One region of the Bacillus tuaregi genome, then DNA from elsewhere that is predicted to be linked to it. Evidence: riboswitches for the same ligand, from Rfam matches in the RefSeq annotation. Region 1 holds a riboswitch; each other region holds the start of a gene.

Evidence for each region. Region 1 has a riboswitch for cobalamin ahead of BQ5321_RS21840 (ABC transporter substrate-binding protein). Riboswitches for the same ligand answer to the same signal wherever they lie in the genome.
Region 2: it holds a riboswitch for cobalamin, as region 1 does, so the genes downstream of both, cobT (nicotinate-nucleotide--dimethylbenzimidazole phosphoribosyltransferase) here and BQ5321_RS21840 (ABC transporter substrate-binding protein) in region 1, are expected to answer to the same signal.
Region 3: it holds a riboswitch for cobalamin, as region 1 does, so the genes downstream of both, BQ5321_RS13755 (catalase) here and BQ5321_RS21840 (ABC transporter substrate-binding protein) in region 1, are expected to answer to the same signal.
Region 4: it holds a riboswitch for cobalamin, as region 1 does, so the genes downstream of both, BQ5321_RS12410 (ABC transporter substrate-binding protein) here and BQ5321_RS21840 (ABC transporter substrate-binding protein) in region 1, are expected to answer to the same signal.

The regions. Positions count from the first base shown of each region.
Region 1 covers NZ_LT629731.1:4,043,827-4,048,465, forward strand. The annotation lists gene cbiB (adenosylcobinamide-phosphate synthase CbiB) at 1-36, opposite strand, end outside; gene BQ5321_RS21830 (adenosylcobinamide amidohydrolase) at 26-1,507, opposite strand; gene BQ5321_RS21835 (FecCD family ABC transporter permease) at 1,510-2,547, opposite strand; gene BQ5321_RS21840 (ABC transporter substrate-binding protein) at 2,531-3,532, opposite strand; cobalamin riboswitch at 3,663-3,845, opposite strand; gene BQ5321_RS21845 (hypothetical protein) at 3,922-4,639, opposite strand, start outside.
Region 2 covers NZ_LT629731.1:1,293,879-1,298,517, reverse strand. The annotation lists gene ald (alanine dehydrogenase) at 20-1,147, opposite strand; gene cobT (nicotinate-nucleotide--dimethylbenzimidazole phosphoribosyltransferase) at 1,345-2,394, opposite strand; cobalamin riboswitch at 2,473-2,651, opposite strand; gene BQ5321_RS08455 (CheR family methyltransferase) at 2,709-3,575, opposite strand; gene BQ5321_RS08450 (response regulator) at 3,599-4,639, opposite strand, start outside.
Region 3 covers NZ_LT629731.1:2,395,659-2,400,297, forward strand. The annotation lists gene BQ5321_RS13750 (amidohydrolase) at 1-1,335, opposite strand, end outside; gene BQ5321_RS13755 (catalase) at 1,459-3,099, opposite strand; cobalamin riboswitch at 3,567-3,745, opposite strand; gene BQ5321_RS13760 (MATE family efflux transporter) at 3,886-4,639, opposite strand, start outside.
Region 4 covers NZ_LT629731.1:2,111,543-2,116,181, reverse strand. The annotation lists gene BQ5321_RS12420 (ABC transporter ATP-binding protein) at 1-597, opposite strand, end outside; gene BQ5321_RS12415 (FecCD family ABC transporter permease) at 597-1,637, opposite strand; gene BQ5321_RS12410 (ABC transporter substrate-binding protein) at 1,634-2,614, opposite strand; cobalamin riboswitch at 2,773-2,960, opposite strand; partial or broken gene BQ5321_RS12405 (LysR family transcriptional regulator substrate-binding protein) at 3,192-3,626, shown strand; gene BQ5321_RS12400 (ABC transporter permease) at 3,677-4,639, opposite strand, start outside.

The DNA of each region.
Region 1 (4,639 bases):
AGCTAATGTAATCGCTAATGAATGTTCAATCAACATAACTTTCTCTTCTTTCCCTGCTCTTTCTAATGGCTTCCTTTGTACATTCATACACACCCTTGCCTATTAGCTTTCCGAGCGGTGTAATGCTCCCGGCAAATTCAAGCATCTGTCCCTTTTGTGTCGCAGCAATCAAGATGCTATCCGTAGACGTCCCCGTTGCAATCGTTCCGGTTTGAGCATCGCGAATATCCATATCATGCATCACCTTGACCTTTGCTTCGGTAGCAGTCATAACTGCCTGGATAAACGCCTCATCTGTTAAATCACCATTAATAAACAACCAAGTATTAATGGTACCGGGCAATAATTCGTAGCTCTGCTCAAAGCTTTTTGATACATCAACAGCATTGCCGACACCTGCAGTCACAATCACCATTAAAGAAAATCCTTGCTCCTCATAATGACGAAAAACCACATCCTTCGTATAAACAGCCGTCATCATTCCTACCGTTTCCGACGGCTCAAAACCATTAGCCTTTAAGAAATCACTCATCTCTTCACGATGATCATCACAATGATAGTTTCGATCAACATGCCGGTTAACAAACGTGTTATACCAGCCCATGCCAGAGCCTGTTACCCCGGATGACATCGTACGTAAAGCTAATGGTGATTGTAAGACAATATATTCTGGATTCACTCGCATGTTCTCTTCTGTAATCTTCATCTCATTTTGAACAACCTGATAATAGGATTCCGGCAGCAAAACGAGCTGCGGGGCTGGAACCTTTGGGTGAGGATGCTTTCTAATCTCAGTCTTGTAGACGCGCTCAATCGTGTCCTGTTTCAATACTTCATTTGGCGTATCATAGCGATTAACCGTGCCATTTTCAAGCAGGAGAAGACGATCACAATACAGGCCAGCCAAATTCAAATCATGAAAAATAGATACGACGGTTAAATGCTTCTCAAGCGTCCATTTTTTCAATAAGTCCAGAAGTTCCTTTTGATAGGATAAATCCAAGTGATTCGTCGGTTCATCTAAAAGTAATATTTCCGGCTCCTGCGCAAGCGCCTGAGCCAAGAAAACCCGCTGCCTCTCACCACCAGATAATAATTGAATCGGCTGCTCCTGTAAGGAATCCACCCCCGTCCAGCTCATGACCTCTTGGACAATCTCCTCGTCTTCCTTGCTCCACTCAGTAAAAAAACCTGTTTGATGTGCATATCTTCCAAGTGATACTGTTTCTTTAACCGAATAGGAAAAGGCCTCAGATGAATGCTGTGAAAGGACTGCAATCACCTTTGCCAGCTGTTTCGTAGAATATTTTTTTAACGGCTGCCCCTTCAAGTGAATATGTCCTAGATGATAGGGTAAAATACCGCTTATCATCTTAAGCAACGTGGTTTTTCCGCTTCCATTCGGGCCAAGAATTCCAAACAACTCACCTTTTTTAACTTGAAATGACACATCTTTAATTACTGAATCACTGTTGTAGCCGCCATATAATTGTTCAACCTCAAGCATGCTTACCGTCTCCTTTCCTTCCTCTTACTGCCAATCAGAATAATCGCAAACACCGGAGCTCCGATTAAGGAGGTAATCACGCCAATGGGAAGTTCCGTTGGTGAAATAATCGTTCTTGCCACAAGGTCAGCCAGAATTAAGAAGCTGCTTCCGGTCAAGATGGACAACGGTAACAAATGTCGATGGTCAGGCCCCCACAATAGCCTTGTTAAATGCGGAATAACTAAGCCGACAAAACCAATCGTCCCTGACACCGCAACAGCTGCCCCTGTTAAAATCGAGCCGGCTATTAAGATGAGCAGCTTCCGTTTTTGCACATTAACACCCAAATGCTGAGCGCGTTCCTCCCCAAATGACAACGCATTCAATTCACTAGCATTGACTAGCACAAGCACAGAACCAATGATAAAAAACGGAAGGATAATCTTAATATAGTCCCAGCCTCTCATCGATACACTACCGAGCAGCCAGCCAATGATTTGCCGCAGCTCTTCACCAGTTAAAGCAATCATGAGGGAAATAAACGCACTTAAAAAGGAACTAAATATCACACCTGTTAGAATGATGGTTTCAACTTTCATCGAACGGTCAATTCTTTGTGAAAATAAAAGAACAATGAATATCGTTAGAAAAGAACAAACAATACTAAATAAGGGCAAAGTAAACTTTCCAATCAGTGGTAATGATAAATTGAAAAAGATGGTGACAACGGCACCAACTGATGCTCCTGATGAAACCCCAAGCGTATAAGGGTCTGCGAGCGGATTCCGTAACAGCCCTTGAAAAGCTGCTCCCGCAATGGCAAGGGATGCACCCACTAAGCCTGCTAAAATCACTCTCGGTAAACGAATATTTAAGACAATATTTGAATACATCGGATCCACCTGCTCTATTGATAAGCCAAATAGACCAGCTCCAATGATTTTGACAATATCGAAAATAGGTACAGAAACTGTACCTATTGATATAGCAACAAGCATAGCTGTGATTAATAAAACCACAGCAAGCATGTAGGCAGCTATTTTATTGATTGAAAACATCTGGATAAACCGCTTTTGCAACTTCCTCTACTCCTTCTACAAGGCGAGGCCCTGAACGTGTTACTACATCGGAATTAACATCAAAAACTTGTTCATTTTTGACTGCGTTAACATCCTGCCAGCCTTCGCGGCTTAGTAATTGTTCAGCAGCATCTGGTGTATAAAATCCATAGGTTGTAATAATGACATCAGGATTACTAGCAATAATTGCCTCTTGATCAACCTTTGGCCAACTTTCCTCTGTCACTATGTTCTCTGCATTAATCATTTCTAGCATTTCATCCATAAACGTATTCTTTCCTGCAGAATATATTTCTGGAGCCGGCATGATTTCGATATATACCTTTTTCCTGTCTTCCTCTTTAATGGCAGCTGCCTTCTCTTTTATGTTTTCAATCCTTGTTTGCATATCAGTGACAATTTCGTTAGCCTTTTTCTGTGTTCCTGTAGCCTTCCCTATCATCTCAATAGCTTCATACACGGAAACAAAGCTTGTTGCATCATTCACGACAAGGACGGTAATCCCTGCATCACGGAGCTGCTGTAAACCTTCAGGTGAACTGCCCATTGAAGATCCGCCATGTGCCAGAACAAGATCAGGCTGTAATGAAATAATTTTCTCTATATTAAGGTCCATGCCTCCGATTTTTTCTATTTCTAATACTTCTTCCGGATAATTGTCATTATCATTTACACCAACAATGTCATCTCCTAGACCTAAGGCAAAAGAAATTTCCGTATTACTTGGGATAAGCGATACAATTCTTTCCGGCTTTGATTCAATCTCAACTCCATTATCTGTTGCATCCTTTATTGTAACTGGAAATGCACCATTTTCTGTTTCATCTGCGCCATCGGATTCTGTCTCTACTGTCTCTTTATTCTGCTCATCTTGAGCCGCTTCATTCTCATCTGCACCGCCGCAGCCCGCTAATACCAAAAGGCTTAACAGTAGAGCAAGCCATAATGCATAAAGTTTTTTCAATCTATTTTCCTCCCTTTACCGTATAGTTTTTTCACACAAAAAAACATCTCCACGCTCGAGGAGATGTTGGATTGACTATATAGGTAAAAGCTAGCCGTTTTCCAAACACCCCCTATCCTCGTAGGGTTTACTGGTGTGCGAGAAACAGGCAGGTCTCCTGGCTCATGATCATCGCTTCCTGCTCCTTCCCATACAACAAAGTACAGTGGATATGCAGGTTGCTCCCATTTACAGTGGCGGGACCGCGTTGGATTTCAACCAACTTCCCAATTAAGTCTTGTTTTAAAAAGACACCTATTCCGTGATATGTAATTTTACAACAGATTGATTATAGCATATGGATATAAATTTGGTAGTATTTTTTCCGAACTGCCACAATCTATTCAAACTTAATTCGATCGTATCTTCCATTCACGCGTCTTCTTATCAAAAATAAGCTTCGCATCACAGGGCCTTTTGCTGTTTTTTTCATATTCTTCGTACATATCATCCATGTTAGAGAAGTCTCCGATTACCCATAACGGCAGCTCAATACGGTAGCGGTTTTGCATAACGTCCTTGACCGACAAGACGACCCCTTCACTCATAAACTTTTTTAACGATAACAAAAGGTGTTCATCAACAGAAGGATAAGTTTTTTTCTTTTTCAGCCCTAATAGGTTTTTCTCCGGCTTAAGGGTTTCTAGCTTCATTGGAATCAATTGGCTGAGCAGGTGATAAAATTGAGTTAAATCCCGGTAATAGATTTTGTTAAACCAACCATCATCGTGAGCTAGGTAAGCAAAGGAATTTCTTAAATAACTATAGAAGGGTGGCTTAAGCGGTTCCTTGACATGACCGAGATAGAGCAGCTCTGCTAGCACTTGGCCGGGAACTTCATCAAGTCCCTCCATTTCTTCAAAGTCAATCCAGCAAAAATCTCCATAGGTATATACATCATCGTCACCAAGCTTCATGATTCTTTTCTTTGGAACATAGTCAAGCATTGTGTGCATATTAAAGTCTCCATCATCAAACCGATGCTTAAGAAGGAGCATATGGTTGATGGACTCATGTAAAACAATCAGGAACTCTCGAAATTCAATCCCATGAGAGAGTACAAATTGA
Region 2 (4,639 bases), 2.7 Mb from region 1:
ATATCCTATGATCAAAGGATTAAACTAATGCCTTTTCAACCGCTTTATCAACTGGTACATACTCATAGCCAAGATCTTTTGCTACTGGTAAGGAAGTAATCTCACCATTCACAACGTTTACACCAAGTTTTAAGCTAGGATTTTCCTCGATTGCACGACGAACACCTTTATTAGCAATTTGTAATCCGTAAGGAACGGTTACGTTTGTAAGAGCGATTGTTGAAGTTCTTGGAACGGCTCCCGGCATGTTAGCAACTGCATAATGTACAACACCGTGCTTAACAAATGTAGGATTATCATGAGTTGTTACGCGATCATTTGTTGCTACGATACCGCCTTGGTCAATCGCAACGTCAACGATAACAGAACCAGGCTTCATTGATTGAACCATTTCTTCTGTTACTAGTTTAGGAGCTTTTGCACCTGGAATTAATACCGCACCGATTAATAAATCTGCTTCACGAACTGCTTCAGCAATATTAAATGGATTTGACATTAATGTTTTAATAGAATTTCCGAAAATATCATCTAATTGACGAAGACGTTCTGCGCTCATATCAAGAATTGTTACATCTGCACCAAGTCCAATGGCCATTTTCGCAGCGTTTGTTCCAACAACACCACCGCCGATGATTGTCACCTTTCCACGAGCTACTCCTGGTACACCAGCTAATAGGATGCCCATACCGCCGTTTGTTTTTTGTAGGAACTGTGCACCGATTTGTGTTGCCATTCTTCCTGCTACTTCACTCATTGGTGCTAATAGTGGAAGAGTACGATTTAATTCTACTGATTCATATGCAATAGCTGTTACGCCAGACTCCTTAAGCGCTTTTGCTAATGGAGCCTCTGCTGCAAGATGTAAATATGTGAATAGGATTAAGCCTTGACGGAAGTATTTGTATTCGCTTTCAAGAGGCTCCTTAACTTTCATAATCATTTCTGATTGTGCCCAAACGTCTGCAGCATTATCAATGATTTCTGCCCCTGCATTTTTGTAATCTTCATCGGTGAAAAGGCTTCCAATTCCAGCGTTAGTTTCGATTATAACCTTATGTCCGGCATTTATATAAGATACAACCCCAGCAGGTGTTAATGCTACACGGTTTTCGTTATTCTTAATTTCCTTAGGTACTCCAATAATCATTGTAATGCCTCCTTGAGTCGTTGATGTATTGTTATTTTGCTTACAAGGTAATCATAATCTAATTGATAGTTTTTTTCATTGTTTTAAAAAGAAAAGATAGATAGAGTTTTTTGTTCAATCACACAAAATGTTAACGTTTTCACAAGGGCGAAAGCACTAGAATTCTCCAAATTTATGGAGAATTCTAAACGTACCCATCAGATATCCATACCAATTTCTGCAAAGGTCGGCATCCTTTTCAGCATCTGACAGGCAGCTTCTATAATCGGAAAGGCTAATGCAGCTCCGGACCCTTCACCTAAGCACATATCCATTGCTAGCATTGGTTTCACTCCTAATAGTTCACTGGCCCTTTTAGCTCCTGGCTCCTGTGAAGCATGTGAAGCAATTAAATAGTCCTTTACCCGTGGTTCAATCCCTGTAGCAATGATAGCTGCGATTGTGGAAATATAGCCATCGACTACAACAGGAACACGGTTAGCGGCCGCTCCTAGCATCACACCTGCCATACCGCCAATTTCCAAACCACCCACCTTTGCTAATACATCAATAGCATCATGGGGGTTTGGCTCGTTAATAAGTATAGCTCTCCTAATTACCTCCGCTTTGTGCTCAATCCCCCCCTTGCCTAATCCTGCCCCTCTCCCAGTGATCCCTATTGGATCACAATTTAGTAATACAGACAATATCGCCGTACTTGGTGTCGTGTTAGCAATCCCCATTTCACCTGTTCCAAGGATTTGAGCACCTTTAGCCATTTCGTCATTGGCGATTTCAATGCCTACTTCAATCGCTTTTACTGCCTCTTCCCTTGTCATGGCAGGGCCTTTTGCCATATTCTCTGTCCCGTTTTTTACCTTTCTCAGAATAATCCCCACATCAGGCGGCAGCTCACTTTTTATACCTATATCAACCGGGACAATGCGCGCACCTGATACCTGTCCAATGACACAAACACCTGTAAGTCCCTTGGCAAAATTTAGAGTCTGTGCAACGGTAACCTCCTGCGGATTATTCGTTACGCCTTCCTCATAAACCCCATGGTCACCCGCCATAACAATAATTGCCTTCTCGTCAAATGAGGGTTCCAAATTTTTTGTAATACCCGCTAGCTGCACGGCCAAATCCTCCAGCTTCCCTAAGCTCTTCGCCGGCTTAATCAGATTATCTACTCTTTCCCTCGCTAAGGTTGTGATTCCATGGTCCAAGCACTCAATCTTCTCAAGTGTTTTCTGTAATAATGACATTCTCTTCATCCTCCTTAAATAAAAAAGCCTGCAGCTTATTTGAATACCAAATAAACTACAGACTTTTCCATCATCTATATCCATCAAAGCAAACAGGCAGGTCTCCTGGCTTAGGATCATCACTTCATCAGCCCTTCCCAGAGGTATACTCCAGTGGCATTTCCAATGAAACTCCCCATTACAGTGGCGGGACCGCTGGAGACTCTCACTCCATTCCCTATTCTCCCTAAAAGGGCACCCAATGCTTTTATGCACTTTTTCATCCAATAACATAACAAGGATTTCTGCTATCGTCAAGATGCAGATGAACTGGTCTATTTAATTTTTTTATACAGCTTCTGACTTACACTTAGCTCTTCATATGAATCACTTATTTCCAAATAGTAGAGTGATTCCTTATCACCAAGACCAAGAATACCAAACATGCCTAGGCTTTCGTAAAAAAGCTTATGCACTTTTTTTTGCAAGCCTTTATTAAAATAAATTAGGACATTCCTGCACAGAATCACATGAAAGGTATTAAAGGACCGGTCTGAGACAAGATTATGCTGAGCGAATACGACATTTTTGGTTAAAAACGGATCAAATTTTACCCCATTCGTTGTTACACAGTAATAATCTGAGAAGGCTTGCTTGCCTCCAGCCTGGATATAATTATTCGTATATTTCTTCATATTTTCGATTGGAAATAATCCACTCTTAGCAGTTTTCAGTACGTTCGGATTGATATCAGTTGCATAAAGCTTGGCATTTTCATAGAGACCTTCCTCATGCAGCAACATGGCCATTGAATACACTTCTTCCCCTGTCGAACAGCCTGCATGCCAAATTCTAATCGATGGATACGTGCGTAATAATGGTACAACCTTTTCTCTAAATGCTCTAAAAAAGAGAGGGTCTCGAAACATCTCTGTGACATTGATGGAAAAATCAGCAATAAATCGTTGTAAACAGGCAGCATCATGAAGGATCTTTTCAAGCAGCCCTGTGATACTGGTCAATTTTTCAGCATGAACCCGATGCCAGACTCTCCTTCGAATCGAAGGATAGGCATAATCACGGAAATCATATCCGCACCAATCATAGACACCCTTTAATAACAATTCAATTTCGATTTTTTCTAATTCACCTTCGGAACCCTCATCAATTGATAATATACTAGTATCCATTGAATTGATCATTCACATACAGTATCCCTTCTTCTTTAATATAGCCAGACCTTTATCAAGGAAATAAGCTTCTCAGGGTCAATTGGCTTTACAATATAATCCGAGGCCCCGGCTTCCAAGCACTTCTCCCGGTCATTTTTCATTGCCTTCGCTGTCAGCGCAATAATCGGCAGCTCCTGAAATCGCTGTATCTGTCGGATTCTACCAATCGCCTCATAACCATCCATCTCAGGCATCATAATATCCATTAATACTAAATCAATTTCCGGGATTCTCTCTATCATTTCTAGACCCTCGATACCATTTTCAGCAAAGCTGACATGCATCCCGTTCAATTCAAGAATACTAGAGAGTGCAAATACATTTCGAACATCATCATCGACAAGGAGAATTTTTTTCCCTTGTAGACCGGAAGGAATACTAATAGCTTTACTTACAGCTACTTCCTGACTGATATTATGTTGGTCGCTTTCCTGTAGAAACAATGCCAGCTCTTCCTTTAAGCGCTGTGGTGATAGCTCGTTTTTAATAATAATACTGTAGGCGTATTTACTTAATTGTATTTCTTCCTTTGAGGTGACATCACGTCCAGTATAAATGATGACTTTTACTTTATTCGATTGGTCATTCTCCTTTATTTTTTCCAATAACTCAAACCCGCTTGTATCACCTAACCCTAAATCAAGAATCACACAATCAAAGCCATTCACCTTTAGTTCTTCCATTGCCTCACTGCCTGAAGAAACAGCCTTGATGATAAAATTCATTTCTCCAATCAGCTCCATTAAGCTGCTGCGTTGATTCATATCATCATCAACAATCAAAAGTCTTTTTATTTGGTTATCTTCTCTTTCTATCAGATCGACCACTGTATCTACCGTTCCACTACCTACTCCCGTATCCACGGAATCATTCTCTTCGATTACAGCTGCCGCCACTTCCTGCCTAACTATTTGTGCTTGAGCCTCAGCTTCATTCCCATCGTAGTCACCCATATAGAGCATAAAGCTACTGCCTTTCCCCTCTTCACTTTCTACTGCAATCTTCCCGCCTAAGAGTGCTGCGAGCTCTCTGCT
Region 3 (4,639 bases), 1.6 Mb from region 1:
GGGTTTCTTACGTTCTACAGCAGCATAAATAGTGGCTAAGGGGTCGATGTCTTCTATAGGAGCATCCGTTCCTGCTGCACACATAATTCCCCGGTCCAACAATTTTTTCCACGAATAAGCCCAGTCGAGCCGCTTGCTACCAAGACGTTGGATGACCCATGGGAAATCCGACGGAACAAAGGCTGGTTGAATATCTAATACAACCGGTAGTTTTTCTATACGTTCTACTAAATCCTGCCTTAACACACAGCAATGAATCAGACGATCTCTTTTGCCCTTAGTTGGCGGATTTTTTTCAATCACATTTAGGATTTGTTCTGCTCCTGCATCACCAATGATATGAACCGCTACAGCTTCATGATGCTTCCGTGCTATTTTCACTAGGTTCTCCACTTCTTCCTCTGTATGAATAAGCAGACCGCTGTTGTTTGGTTGATCATCATATGGCCTTGATAGAGCAGCAGTCGAACCACCTAAAGCACCATCAACAAAGATTTTCATTGCACCAGGTTCAATAAAGCCATCGACATAGGCAGGATTCGCTTCCTGCATTTCCTCGAAAACAGCATGATGGCGCAGCAATGACACTCTAAAATGTTGTTTTTCACCCACTACACGATAAAAGGCCGTTAATGGAATTGTATATTCCCCAAAGTAGTTCATGTCCTCTGTATGTCCGCCTGTTAATCCTTTCGCAAGCATATCATCAATCGCAATATGTAAGGCCTCTGTTAATGAATCAATATAGGCTTCCCCTTTCTTTGGAACTGCCTCAGTTACGGCTGTCATCGCTTGGTCATATAAAAGACCGTTTAAATTCCCTTCTCTATCTCTTCCGATTTTTCCGCCTGCCGGTGCATGGCTATCTTCATAAATCCCGCCAGCATTTAGCGCGGCTGTATTCCCTAAGATCACGTGGTGGCAAACTCTTGTTAAAAGTATCGGCTCTTCTCTTATCGCATCAAGCTCTTCTACCGTTGGAATTCTTTGATCAGAGAAAAGATTTTCATTCCATCCTTCACCAAAAAGCCAAGCATTTGTAGGAGCTGTTTCTGCCGCTGCTTTAACGAGCTTAAGCAGTTCTTCAGCCGATTTGGCCTTTCTCAAGTCAAGGCGAAGCAGCTTTTCCCCTTGAAAAATCATGTGAAGGTGACTGTCCACGAAGCCTGGATACATGGCTGCACCTTCTAGGTTAATCAGTTCATCTGCTTGTAAGTGAAGCTCGTCAAACGTCCCGACAGCAATAATTTTATCCTTTTCTAGAAGCACCGCTTCAACGACTTCATACTCCCTTTCCATTGTATAAATCTTACCGCCATACCATAGCTGTTTCATCCAAAGCTTCCTTTCCGTTGTATTTTGATACGATTATCATATGATATTCGAGTTCAAATGCACAAAACCTTTCCTTAATAAAAACATAGAAAAAACTCGTCAAAAATTATGACGAGTTTTTCGTTAATAGGGATCAGCTTCATGGCTTTTCTTAACTGCATCCTTTGTGGCTTCGTTCGCTGCAATGGAACCTTGGCCGTATTTCGATTGACCTGATTCGCGACCTGGTACCTTGTTTTCCTGCTCCATCCCTTGTAGCTCTTTCATTTTCTTTTCAATACCTTCTTTGACACGACGACCATAATCTTCATCTGCTTGTGTAAAGTGTTCAATCATGGCATCTTGAATTCGTTTATCACAGATTGCTAGGGCATCGGAAAGATTCTTAATCAATTCATTGCGCTCCCAGTCCTCGAAGCTGCGATAAGTGTGACCAGCCTGTCCGTAGTTGTTCGGGCGATCAATCGGTGCGCTCATTGCCGCCGCATTATACATTGGTTGATGCGGCGCCCGCCCTTCTGTGTTCGCCTCCTGAAGGCCGCCAAGCATGGATGGTTCATAATTAATATGTGGATCTTCCCCAGACTCTTTCGGGTCACGAATATCCATTTGGCCGCGTCGCTGATTTGTGCGGACTTCCGTTTTCGGTGCATTGACAGGAAGCTGTAAATAGTTTGCACCGATGCGATAGCGCTGTGTATCGGAGTATGAAAAGGTTCGACCCTGAAGCATTTTATCATCTGAAAAATCCATACCATCAACAAGCACACCTGTCCCGAAGGCAGCCTGCTCAATTTCTGCGTGGAAATCAGCTGGATTGCGGTCGAGCACCATTCGTCCTACTGGCAGCCAAGGGAATTTTTCCTCTGGCCAAAGCTTTGTGTCATCAAGCGGATCAAAATCGAGCTCCGGATGATAATCATCCTCCATAATCTGAACAAAAAGCTCCCATTCCGGATAATCCCCGCACTCAATCGCTTCATATAAATCCTGTGTCGCATGACCAACGTTCTTTGCTTGAATCCTGTCCGCCTCTTCCTGGGTTAAATTACGAATGCCTTGTTTCGGCTCCCAGTGGTATTTCACCAGCACTGCCTCGCCCTTGGCATTCACCCATTTATAGGTATTGACTCCTGAGCCCTGCATATGGCGGTAGGTGGCGGGAATTCCCCATGGTGAAAAAAGAAAAGTAATCATATGTGTTGCTTCAGGTGTTCGGGATACAAAATCAAACATCCTCTGTGGATGGGAAACATTCGAAGCCGGGTCGGCTTTAAAAGCGTGAATCATATCTGGAAACTTCATCGCATCGCGGATAAAGAAAATCTTCAGGTTGTTCCCAACCAAATCCCAGTTTCCATCTTCCGTATACATTTTCACCGCAAAGCCGCGCGGATCTCGTGCCGTTTCTGGTGAGTCCTTTGCTCCAGCAACAGTAGAGAATCGCACCATTAGAGGAGTCCGTTTCCCAGCCCCTGAAAATACCTTTGCCCGAGTATATTTTTCTACCGGTTCATTGCCCACTTTTCCATAGGTTTCAAAATATCCGAAGGCTCCTGTTCCTCGTGCATGTACAACACGCTCCGGAATTTCTTCACGGTCAAAATGGGATATTTTTTCAATGAAATGGTAATTCTCTAGTGTTGCTGGACCTCGGTCACCGATGGTCCGAATATTTTGATTATCAGATACTGGATGCCCCTGACGTGTGGTCAACGTCTCACGCTTTACTTCCTGTTCATTCCTATCTTTGTTCTCTGCCAAATAATAAAACCCCCTCGATATTCGTTACCCTTATATCTTGTTTGTTTTTGTAAAATTTATACAATCGGAGAGATGGTTTTTACAAAAAATACAAATTGATTTATAGGATTGATAACAAAAGTGCTTGCGTAAACTGGCATTCCTTAAACAAGCAAGAATAATCCCTGCAGAGTGACACCACAGGGATTCATGAAAAATGATTAAAAAGTGTAACGATGATGTTGCCTTATAATTTATACCAGCCTGTAAATTCGCCTTTTTCTCTAGCAATCTCCACACATGTTTCGACTGTTGGAGCTGTAATGATAAATAAACCATCGCTGAAAAAGAACCCCATTTTAACCATAAATATCCCCTCCCTTCTTCATATAAAAAGGCTGCCTCATAGGTAGTAGGCAGCCTTAGATGGAAACGTTGGGAAATGGAAAAAAACGAACGTCTCCACTTCCTAGTCCCCGAGAAAATGTTTGATTGGTTTTATGCAGGCAGGTCTCCTGGCTTCGCTTCATTCTACGATTCCCTTCCCGAGCAAGAGCACAGTGGTCATGAATCATCGTCAGCATTACAGTTGCGGGGACAGCGTCGGAATTACACCGATCTTCCCTATTAAACTACATTACGTAGTACCTTTATAAAACGAATATAAAATTGTAATTCTACCAACATTATTGTAGCATATAAAAATAGTTAAAACAATTATATATATTCTGTCAATTCATTTTTGTTGAATAATTTTTGAGGTGGTCGTTTTCAGGAACTGTTGAAATTTCATTTTTTTGACTAGAATCATGCTGCAAACAATGGCTTTTTCCTCCATCCTCCCCACTTAAAATAAGAAAATGCAAAAATGCTGCTAAAAATGAAACTAATTCCCATGCCAAGAGCAATCCCATTCTGACCTATTAAATGTGAGCAAAAAAAGGTTAGAGGATAACGAAGCAGCCAAAAGGACAGGATGTTCAGGATTAACACCTGGTACATGGCTCCTGCCGCCCTAACAATTCCATTGAGAATGAAATTGAGCCCGATAAAGGGATAGAAGAAAGCAATGATTTTTAAATAATCCGTACCGAACCTTACTGTATCGGTTTCTTTTACAAATAAAGCTGTAAGGGCTTCTGCAAATAAGTAAACTACGGAAGCAATCACTAGCATAATGATCACATTATACACCGCGCCATATAGGGCAATTTGGCGGACACGGTCCCATCGATTGGCCCCAATGTTCTGTCCTGCCATGCTGTTTACAGCCGTTCCTAATGCCATGGCTGGAATGGTAATTAAACTGTCAATTCTTTGTGAAGCGCCGAAGCCTGCCACAACTGCTCCATCAAACGAATTGACGACTGTAAGAATGGCTGTGATACCAGCATAGATGACCATCATTTGCAGTCCGGCCGGGATGCCTAATTTTAGGATCAGCCATACCTCCTCCCTGCTCGGTAGCGTAGGAATGGAAAATGGCACCAGTCTCCGGTGAAAGGTGTAAATCAATGCTAGTAGGAATGAAAACCCCTGCGCCAATACGGTCGCATACGCA
Region 4 (4,639 bases), 1.9 Mb from region 1:
GTCATGCAAAACGGCAATTACGGTCATTTTCTCATCCAACTGCCATTCTCGAATTCGGTCCATCAATACAATCTGGTGACCAATATCGAGATAGGTGGTCGGTTCATCTAGCATTAAAAGCTTTGGCTGCTGGGCCATCGTCTTTCCAATCGCGACCCTCTGTCTTTCTCCCCCACTTAGATTTTCAAGATAGCAATCTTCTAAATGAGTTAACCCCATTTTTTCAATGATTGAATCAATCAGCAATTCAATCTCATGCTTTTCCTCCCCATGCCAATTTTGAAACGGAAACCGCCCCATTTCGATAACCTCTCTTACCGTAAAACCGATGGGAGGCAGGGATTCCTGCTGCAGGACCGCCATCCATGTGGCTAGTTCTTTACGAGAATAACGCTCGATTGCCTTTCGATTTAGATCAATGATTCCGTCTGACTTATCTTCTACACCTGACAATAGCTTGAGCAAGGTAGATTTTCCACTTCCATTCGGACCAATAATCCCTAAGCATTCTCCGCGTTTGACGAAAAAGCTAATATCCTCCAGGATGACCTTGTCATTATAACGTTTGTTTACATTTTCCACCTTGATAAACACCATCAATTTCCCCCTGACATTTGCTTATTTTTCCGAAGCAAGTAAGCAAAGAATGGAGCACCCAAAAAGGCGGTGACAACCCCGAGCGGAATCTCCGTCGGACTCAGTAAAGTACGGGCAATGGTATCGGCCCAAAGGACATAAATGCTACCAAAAATAACGGACAAAGGAAGTAATAATCGATAATCTGGCCCAACAACCAACCGTACTAAATGTGGTACGACAAGTCCCACAAAGCCAATGGTCCCAACAATCGACACTGCAGCGGAGGTGATAAGGGTGGAAACGACCAAGACGATTAGCCTTGTGCGTTTAATGTTGACACCCAAATGGGCTGCCTGCCGCTCTCCTAATGAAAATAAATTTAATGTACATCCATAGGCCAGCAGCACAACGATTCCGATGGCTAAGTAAGGCAGAAGGACAAAGGTAAACGACCAGCCTCTTAAGGCTAAGCTTCCCATCAGCCAAAAGATGATTTCATTGACTACCTGATCGGACATCGACACCATGAAAGAAACAAGTGATCCAAGAAAGGCAGAAACCACAACCCCCGATAAAATGATCGTTTCTAGTTTGAATTTTCCATGTACATTGGCTAGACGTAGAACAACAAGCAAACTAATCAGCCCTGTCACAAAGGCAACGAGCGGAATGGTCCACTGACCAATAAGGATCGTATGATACCCGAATAAGATTAAGAAAGCCGCCCCTACCGCTGATCCAGAGGCAACCCCTAATGTATACGGATCGGCTAATGGATTGCGCAGCACTCCCTGAAAGCCGGCCCCAGCCAGTGATAAGCAGGCTCCAACAAGAATCGCAAGGAAAACTCGCGGCAAACGAACCTTTAAGATAATCTGCTGTGCTGATTCAGGCCAATTGGGATCCATGAAGCTTTTAACAAAAGGAACCTGGTGTAAAAGAATTCCCCAAACCTGCGAAAGTGGTAACTGAGCAGAACCAAGCGATAAACTAATAACAACGGATAGGAGAAGGAGAACGAAACACGCTCCCCCCCATAGTGCTAATCTCTTTTTCATTTTTCAATTGAACCTGGATAAATGGCTTCAGCGATTTGTTTTAGTGCCACTGTGATGCGAGGACCAGGTCTGGACATAATCATTCCTTCTATCCCTGTCACATGGCCTTCTTGAACCGCGGTAATTTTATCCCAGCCATTTCGAGATTGAATAAGCTCTTCTAAAGGTTTCCCAGATTTATCATCCACCACATTGGCAGTATAGATGATGACATCGGGGTTATCCTGGATAATCTTCTCTGCATTAATGGCGTTCCAGCCCTCTGTATCAGCGGCAATATTTACGCCTCCTGCCAATGTAATCAGTTCATCCATGAATTCACCCTTACCAACCGTCCAGCCTGGAGAAAATTCGATGTAGACTTTTTTCTTATCCTCTTCCTCTATGGCAGCAGCCGCTTCCGTTACGGTACGAATATCCTCTTTCATTTGGGCGACAAGCTCCTCCGCCTTTTCCTGTGTATCAGTAATAATCCCGATTTGAATAATATTATTTAGAATATCATCCATCTTTTTCGGCTCTGTTTTATACAATTTTAGACCTAACCCACGGAATTTTTCTGCAATATCATCCTTCATGGAAATGCCACCGACTACTAAATCCGGATTCACCGCCATAATCGCTTCTTCATTTGGCTTTGTCACACCGCCTACTTTTGGTTTGTCTTTCGCTGCTTCTGGGTAATCATCAAAATCAGATACACCATAAATTTTATCACCAAGGCCTAAGGCAAAAAGAATCTCTGTCTCGGATGGAGAGGTGGAAACAATCCTTTCCGGCGCTTGGTCAAAAGTGATTTCAACTCCTGTTGCATCCTTCACCGTAAGCGGGTAAACGGTGGCTTTCTCGTTTGTTTTCTCTGTTTCTGTTTCAAAGGTGCGGTTATTCTCACCATCCGAAGTCTCTTGCGTTGTCCCACAAGCGCTCATTATGACCATTATCCATACGGTCAAAATACATACCAATACTTTTTTCATTCCTCAATCTCTTCCCTTCGTTAATTGTTCGAGAGGAGCTTGATGTGCTGAAGTCTTTCCTTACAACGAAAAACCCTGCTTCCATTTGGAAACAGGGCGCGCGAAATCAGAATATATAAAAAACACTGATTCTGCCGATCCTTTTCCACGAAGGATTTCGTTGGCAAGCTAAATAGGCAGGTTTCCTGGCTTACGGGTTAAGTGACTTCCTCTCCTTCCCATTCCAGATTTGGAACAGTGGTACTGCGAGGTCATCCCCGAATAACAGTGGCGGGACCGCGCCGGATTCGCACCGGCTTCCCTTTTAACCTTATCAAAGATAAGGCACCTACTAGCTATGTAAGATTCAATTAGTCAAGCAATTTTCTCATCTAGTATTCTAGCACAATCGTTTCAATAATCAACTCTTTATTTTCATAGAATAGGAAAAAATGCCAGGCACCACCCATTTGTACCGAATATCATCATGGTTAAGATAAACTGAACTTTAGATTTCATTATCTTTTACAGATTTTCCGAACGGGAAAGCCCATGCAGGTCGCAGACCGTCTTTAGACATGGGATATCATATTCACAAATGGAATCTGGGATGATTCGGATTGGGACCTTTTCTAGCGTTGCCTCACACTGGCTCCCTAACATGATAAAAATTTTCCAGAAGGATTACCCCATGATCGATTTTGAATTGCTGCTTGGGGCTTATACAGAAATTGAGAGCTGGATTCTAAATGGACGTGTCGACTTTGGCTTTTTACGGCTGCCGACAAAAGCAGAGTTTGAAACGATCTTTCTAGAGCAAGACCGTTTACTGGTGGTGCTTCCGGAATACCATTCTCTTGCTGCTTGCGAAAAGCCAGAATTGATATTACAGCGGATTCCACACAAAATTATTGCGAAGGAGCTTGAAGTTCCTGCCTATAGAAATATCGGTGTTGCGATGAGGGAACATAGATCGCTGTCCCTTGCATCGAAGAAGTTTTTAGACTACTTATCCTATCGAACAGGCAACTAAAAAAAGTGCCAGGCACCATCCACAATCTGGAAGGAGCCTGGCACCTTTTATCACTCATATCTTAAGGCTTCAATTGGGCTTAGCTTGGCGGCTTTGTTAGCTGGAAGGATGCCAAAGATGATGCCGATGAAGGCAGAAAAACCGACACCAATCAGGATGACAAGCGGGCTTACGGTAGCCGCTATTGGTGAAAACTTCGTCACAAGCATCGAACCCATAATGGCTAAGCCAATTCCAAGTATTCCTCCAATGGAGGTTAAGGTCATCGATTCAATGAGAAACTGAAGGAGGATTCTTCCTCTTGTTGCACCGATGGCTTTCCTAATCCCGATTTCCCGCGTTCTTTCTGTAACCGAAACAAGCATAATATTCATAACCCCAATGCCCCCAACTAAGAGAGAAATGCCTGCAATACTGCCAATAAACAGGGTCATTAACGTAATGACGGTATCGACTTCTTGCTCATATTCTGAGTAGTCATTAATCGTATACCTCCCGTCTTCAAGCTTTTTTTCTCGAGTTAAGGTATCTGCCGCTTGCCTGCCTGTTTCAGAGATTTTCTCGGGGTCACTTGCGACAATCGCTATTCTCTCAATCTCGCGATTCCCAAACATCATCGAAATCACCGTTCGCGGCATAAGCATTTCACCATTTTCACTGTAACGATACTGCTCTGGTATTGGAGATTCATACACCCCAGCCACTTTATATGGACTCCCATTGACATCCACAATCTCACCGATTACCTCTTTTTTCTTTTGGAAAAACTTTTCTCGCGCTACAGTATCAATCATGACGACTCGGTTCATTCCGTCATTGTCCTTTAGGTTAATGGGTCTTCCTTCAACCAATTGAATATCCCTTGCCGTAAAAAATTCGGGACCCACGCCGGTTATTTCCATTTCCCCCTGCTGGTCATCGTAGACCATCGGGCCCCAGCCTTGGTTTGTCGCAATCACCGACTTAACACCGGGAACCTGAGAAAGGATGACCACATCCTCTGAGGTTAATTC